3 regions of the Streptococcus nasisuis genome follow, and region 3 is predicted to be linked to each of the others. Evidence: predicted binding sites of a transcription regulator. Region 3 holds the regulator's gene; each other region holds the start of a gene.
What was found. Region 3 encodes CtsR, which represses protease genes until heat stress. Its sites were predicted from a motif close to TTGGTCAAAAAAGGTCAAANA; they were not measured.

Region 1 (2,272 bases), 1.0 Mb from region 3:
CAAAAAGAAAAGCAGGCTCATTTAAACCTACTCCTTCTCTAATTACAAAGTAACGGGATTTTGCTCGTCCCGCCATAGATTGCCAACAAAATTCTGATCCAGTTCCTTGATGTAGGAAGGAACTACTTTTTTGACAAACTTCTCTTTTTTGAGCTTGCTCATGACTTCCTCAGCTTTTTCTGCATTAACATATAATATAACATAACGCAGGCGCTTTGAATGGTAAATCATGTCACCGTAGTGGTTGAGTTTTCTGGAATCCCGATTATAATGCAAATAAACAGTTAGGCTGGTGCGTTCTTTTTTCTCAAACATGGACTTCTCCTCAGATATTTCTATCTATAATTATACCCTTTTCCAGGGAAAATGAAAAGGACCAAATCCAGCCCTTCCCTTATTTTATTTAGTTTTGCTGTTATCCATGATTTGGTCAATGAAGCCGTATGCCAAGGTTTCTTCAGCGGTCATCCAGTAATCACGCTCCGCATCCTTGTGGATTTGCTTGACTGTTTTACCTGAATTGTCAGCCAAGATTTTTTCTAATTTATTACGGGTTTTAAGCAAGTGTTCTGCAGCAATGGCCATGTCGGTTTGTTGTGTACCGCCGCCAGTTCCACCCATTGGTTGGTGGATCATGTACTCGGCATTTGGCAACATGAAACGTTTGCCCTTGGCACCACTAGATGCAATGATGGTTCCCATAGATGCTGCTGTTCCCATAACAATTGTCTGGACGTCTGCCTTGATAAAGTTCATGGTATCCACGATAGCAAGACCTGCTGACACAGATCCACCTGGGGTATTGACATAGAGATAAATGTCTTTAGTCGGATCTTGCGCATCGAGGAAGAGCAATTGGGCAATGATAGAATTAGCCATATTGTCCTCCACCGGTCCTGTCAACATGACGATACGGTCCTTGAGCAAACGGGAATAAATATCATAAGAACGCTCACCACGACTGGTTTGTTCAATAACTACTGGAATCATAAGAATACTCCTTTTCGAGATAGATATGTGCCTATTATATACCAATAGTCAAAATTGGTCAAATATTTAACACAGAAAAAGAAACCAGCCGAGCTGATTTCTTTATCTACTTATTTTGTACCGAAGAGGCGGTCACCTGCATCTCCCAGACCAGGGACGATATAGCCTTTTTCGTTGAGTTTTTCATCCAGGGCAGCTGTGTAGATGTCAATATCTGCATGAGCTTCTTGAAGAGCCTTTACACCTTCTGGAGCTGATACGAGGGCCACAAATTTGATATTGGATGCACCACGTTTTTTCAACGAATCAACAGCAAGAATAGCTGAACCACCTGTTGCAAGCATTGGGTCCACAACAAGGATGTGGCGTTGGTCGATATCCTCTGGTAATTTCACCAAATATTCAACGGGTTGGAGGGTCTCTTCATCACGGTACATACCGATGTGACCAACTTTGGCTGCTGGTACTAGGCTGAGCAAACCGTCCACCATACCAACACCGGCACGCAGGATTGGAACGATTGCCAATTTTTTTCCTGCAATCTGCTTTTGAACCGTCTTTGTAATCGGTGTTTCGATTTCTACATCTTCCAATGGCAAGTCACGCAAGACTTCGTAGCCCATTAGCATGGCAATTTCATTAACCAACTCACGGAAATCTTTTGTAGAAGTTGTTGTTCTACGAAGGATAGATAATTTATGCTGAATGAGTGGGTGTGAAATGACTTGGAATTTACCCATGATGATAAAACCTCTCTTTTTTGTTTTTTCTATTTTACCAAAAATTCATGAAAAAAGCTCGTGAATATTGAAAATTATCTTATTTTTTGAGAACAATTGCCTCATACGGTCTCAATACTTGTCCAGCCAAAAATGCAGCCTCTTCGTAATTATGCATAAACAAGGAATATCCCTCGCTCGATACTTCGAAGGCTTGCTCATCACTTGTGAAATTCACCAGAATGATGAAATCATCCTGTTCATCATATTTACGGTAGGCCATTACCGAGCTATTTCCTGTCTCCATCACTTCATATTTTCCTTCAGACATACAAGGATACTCTTTCCGAAGAGCGATTAATTTTTGATAGGTATAGAAAAGCGATTGTTTGTCTGCAAGTGCTTTTTCAACATTGATGTCTTTGACAGTATCTCCCAAAGTCAGCCAGGCTTGACCTGTACTGAAGCCCGCTCCTTCTGCTCCTGTCCATTGCATTGGACGACGAGCATTATCACGACCTTTGGCATTTATAGAAGTAATCAATTCCTCCTTGGTAAAGCCA
Region 2 (2,272 bases), 720 kb from region 3:
CAAACCAGCATTTGTGGCTGAAAATGGTTATCGCTACTATAATCAGGAGAATTTGGCTCGTCTGCAAGAAATTTTATTATTTCGTGAGTTGGAATTTCCTCTCAAAGACATTCAGCAACTTCTGGATGTGACGGAAGTCAATCGTCAGCAGGTCTTGCGGGACCATATCACCCTTTTAGAACTCAAAAGGGAACGTCTGGACCGCATCATCAATCACGCCAGATTGCTCACAGAAAAAGGAGGAGAAATAATGGATTTTCATGCATTTGACAGCAGTCAACTAAAAGCTTATAAGTCGGAGGCCAAGGAACGGTGGGGGAATACTTCGGCCTATGCCGAGTTTGAAGAAGGCTATGATGCCAGCAAGGACAAAGTATTTGCCCAAGAGATGGAGGCGATTTTTGAAGCTTTTGGAAAAATGCAGAGCTTGGAAGTTAGTCATCCTGATGTGCAGGCTCAGGTAGCGAACTTGCAGTCTTATATCACAGAAAACTTCTACACCTGCACCAAGGAAATCTTGCAGGGGCTAGGTCTTATGTACGTTGAAGATGAGCGATTTTCAGCCAACATTGACCGAGCAGGTGGACCAGGCACAGCAGCCTTTGTCAGTCAGGCAATTGCAGTCTACTGTCAAGAATAAGCGAAAGAAGTCTAGTGAAAACTAGGCTTTTTTTGGTATACTAGATGAAGCTAGAGTATAAGGAGACACCCCATGATTCAACCTATTATGAAAGATATTTTCTTCCTGCAGCAGAAGTCTGAACCGGCGACTCAGCTAGATGTGCAGGTAGGTCAAGACTTACAGGATACTTTGGTAGCCAACGCTCACGCCTGCGTGGGTATGGCGGCCAACATGATTGGCGCCAAAAAGCGGATTATCATCGTCAACATGGGCTTCACAAATCTGGTCATGTACAATCCCGTCCTCATCAGCAAGGCCAAGCCCTATCAGACAGAGGAAGGCTGCCTGTCGCTAGTAGGTACTCGCCTGACCACTCGCTATCAGGAAATTGAAGTAGAGTTTTTTGATGCTTATTGGAAAAAGCGGAGCCTGAAACTGACTGACTTCCAAGCCCAGATTGTTCAGCATGAACTAGATCATTTGGAAGGGATTATCATCTAGTAGCTACCAAATCTACCGTCAGGTAGATTTTTTTATCAAAAAGTCAAAAAAGGTCAAACAAAACTATTGACTTTTACTGACCAATGGTGTAGAATAAGATTCGTAAGGTAAAGGACCTTACGAATTCTTTGGACAAAAGGTCAGTTTAGGTCAAACGAGAACGGTTTGACTTACTCTTGAACCTATTGGTCAGTAAAAGGCAAACTTCTGAGGAGGTTAAAATGAAGGACAGGATTATACCCTACTAGAAATTTTTTTAAAATAAAGGTCAGTAAAAGTCAAAAGAAATAGAATTTATAAACGAGGTAGAACTATGAACAACAATTTCAATAACTTTAACAATATGGACGATATTTTCAATCAACTCATGGGCAACATGGGTGGCTACAGCACAGAACGTCGCCGTTATTCTATCAATGGGCGTGAAGTGACACCAGAAGAATTCGCTATATACCGTCAAACTGGTCGCCTGCCACAGACAGAAGAAGTGGCTCAAACACAGGAAAAAGGTCAGATAAAGTCAGATGGAATACTAGCAAAACTGGGTCGCAATTTGACCCAAGATGCGCGTGAAGGTAAGTTGGATCCAGTCATTGGACGAAACAAGGAAATCCAAGAAACCTCTGAAATCCTAGCTCGTCGGACTAAGAATAATCCTGTTCTGGTCGGTGATGCAGGTGTTGGTAAAACAGCGGTAGTGGAAGGTTTGGCTCAAGCTATTGTCAATGGTGATGTGCCAGCGGCCATTAAGAACAAGGAAATCATCTCCATCGACATTTCAGGATTGGAAGCTGGGACTCAGTATCGTGGAGCTTTTGAGGAAAATGTGCAAAACCTAGTTGATGAAGTCAAAAAAGCTGGAAATATCATCCTCTTCTTTGATGAAATTCATCAGATTTTGGGAGCTGGTAGCACTGGTGGAGACTCAGGTTCTAAGGGCTTAGCAGATATTCTCAAACCAGCTTTATCCCGTGGGGAATTGACGGTTATCGGTGCCACTACGCAGGACGAATACCGCAATACCATTCACAAGAACGCTGCTCTGGCTCGTCGTTTCAATGAAGTCAAGGTTAATGCTCCGTCCGCAGAAGACACCTACCAGATTTTGAAAGGGATTAAGCCGCTTTATGAAGCTCACCACAATATCGC
Region 3 (2,272 bases):
GTATTTTTCAAAAGTCCCTTTGAGACCTGCCAAAATGGCAATGCTGTCCGCCATTGTTGGCTCTTCGATGATGACCTTGGCAAAACGGCGAACCAGAGCAGCATCCTTCTCGATATGTTTCTGATATTCCGACTGGGTCGTCGCACCAAGCGTCCGCAGAGTGCCACGTGCCAGAGCAGGCTTGAGGATATTGGCCGCATCCATGGTCGAATCAATCCCAGAACCAGAGCCCATAATGGTATGAAGCTCATCGATGAAAAGAATCACCTGACCATCTTCTTCGATGTCGTTGATGATATTGTTCATCCGCTCCTCAAAATCCCCACGGAAACGGGTCCCAGAAACCACACTCATCAAATCCAGCTCCAAGACCCGCATCTTGGCCAGGGTAGGAGGAACATCTCCCGACGCTACACGCTGAGCAAGTCCCAGAGCCAGGGCTGTTTTCCCGACACCCGCATCACCGACCAAGACAGGATTATTCTTGGTCTTGCGCGATAAAATCTGCACCATACGCGAAATCTCAGTATCACGACCGATAACAGGATCCATCTTGCCTTCACGAGCCAAGGCAGTCAAGTCACGGGTGTAATCTTCCAAACCACCTGTCTGGGGCTGAGGCATACCGCCACCCATCATCTGCCCCATGGTCTGTTGAGAAGCCTTGCGCCCCTTCAAGGCCAGACGAATGGCCTTAATATCTTCCTTGTTGAAGCCTGCACGGGCCTCAAGATTTTTCCGCAAATCTAGCAGGCGAATCTTATCATCCGAGTCTTCATGGTGAAAACCAACCTTGTCCAAAATCTGGCTGGCCACTGTTTTCTTGTCCAAAAGCATGGCTAGGAAAAGATGCTCTGTTCCTACTTCCTTGGCCTTGACGGCCTGCGCAATGGTTTTGGCATTGGCTGCCTTCTCATCCAAACGCTTGGACGACGGCAAAATCTTGAAGAACTCTATGTCCTCCTGATAGACTTTTTCGGTCACGACAAAGGTAGCATGCTCATAGTCTGCCACACTAGGTGGATAATCTGCCAGGACCGCTCCAGCTACCGTATCTTGGTTGATAACAAAGGCCAAGAGCACATGCCAGGTCTCCAACAAGTCACTACTATAACGTTGAGCAATCAGCTGGGCATCCTCAAAGACCCGTTTCAATCCCTTTGAAATATTCATTCCCCTAATCCTCTTTCCTATCTAAGCGCCGTAAAATCTGACGCATCATGCGGGCCCGGATACCTGCCGCTTCCTTGCCGAGCACCTCATCTGTACCCGTCGCAAGAAACAAATTGCCCTCGCGCTCTGTCATCAACTTCTCATCAAACAAGAGCTGTAAAATATCATTATAAACGGTCGCAGACAACTGGTCGCCCATATTATTTAACAAATCACGAACCAATTCATGCTTGTCCGAAAAGGTAATGCGGCCAATTCGGATATAGCCTCCGCCACCGCGTTTACTTTCCACAATATAACCCCGACTGGCTGTAAACCGTGTCTTTATGACATAGTTTATCTGACTGGGCACGACCTCAAACCGACTGGCCAATTCACTCCGACGTAGTTCCGCCACATTGACCTGCTCCAAGATCGCCTTGATATGCTCTTCGATATAGTCTGATGTATTTTTCATCGCCATAGTGTCGCCTCTTTCTTTGACTATCTTTGACCATTATACCTTAAAAAATAAAATAATAAAAGTAAAAGACTGGGCCAGAGAGTTCCAGAGTCCCCCAAAGTGATCGTCACCATCCCAAATTCACTTTGGTCTCTGCTGTTTTTGAAATAAGCAGAGCTCCTCAACTGTTTTCTAGTTCGAAGTCAGTTTGTCAAGTCCAACTCTGTCACATCCATCAGCTCCGCTCAGACCAAGTCTAGCCTCGCTGTTTATGTATCAAGGAAGAACCTACCCTTCCATTATAAAAAAAATCCAGACAAGGTAATCTTGTCTGGATAGAAATAGCTTGACCCGACCACCGAAATGGTCCTACTTCAAATCAAAGTCTTATTTGACTTGTTTACGGGGAATTTGTAAATCAGACTCCCATTGTCCGTAGATCTCCATAAATCTACTTTCTTCGTCATCGGAATAACCTTTGAAAAGCTACCTAATTTTTGATATTCTCTAAAGTAAATCTAGGATAAGTTATCTTACCAACTTCATTCCTAGCAATTTTGCGGTATTCTTCTTCTTGACCATCTACATAGCCTTCAAACCAAATTGTTTTAATATCTTCCTCATTAAAATAATAAAACTGGTTATCAGCTGTTCCTT

Region 1: the regulator CtsR is predicted to act here: its motif matches at 1,035-1,055, upstream of AB1F57_RS06665 (ATP-dependent Clp protease proteolytic subunit).
Region 2: the regulator CtsR is predicted to act here: its motif matches at 1,163-1,183, upstream of AB1F57_RS10990 (ATP-dependent Clp protease ATP-binding subunit).

Annotation. Positions count from the first base shown of each region.
Region 1 covers NZ_CP162268.1:1,318,198-1,320,469, reverse strand. The annotation lists gene AB1F57_RS06670 (DUF2129 domain-containing protein) at 43-315, opposite strand; gene AB1F57_RS06665 (ATP-dependent Clp protease proteolytic subunit) at 400-990, opposite strand; gene upp (uracil phosphoribosyltransferase) at 1,101-1,730, opposite strand; gene AB1F57_RS06655 (alpha-glucosidase) at 1,810-2,272, opposite strand, start outside.
Region 2 covers NZ_CP162268.1:2,177,727-2,179,998, reverse strand. The annotation lists gene AB1F57_RS11000 (MerR family transcriptional regulator) at 1-640, shown strand, start outside; gene AB1F57_RS10995 (peptide deformylase) at 713-1,123, shown strand; gene AB1F57_RS10990 (ATP-dependent Clp protease ATP-binding subunit) at 1,437-2,272, shown strand, end outside.
Region 3 covers NZ_CP162268.1:302,868-305,139, reverse strand. The annotation lists gene AB1F57_RS01700 (ATP-dependent Clp protease ATP-binding subunit) at 1-1,173, opposite strand, end outside; gene AB1F57_RS01695 (CtsR family transcriptional regulator) at 1,178-1,636, opposite strand; gene AB1F57_RS01690 (DUF4176 domain-containing protein) at 2,106-2,272, opposite strand, start outside.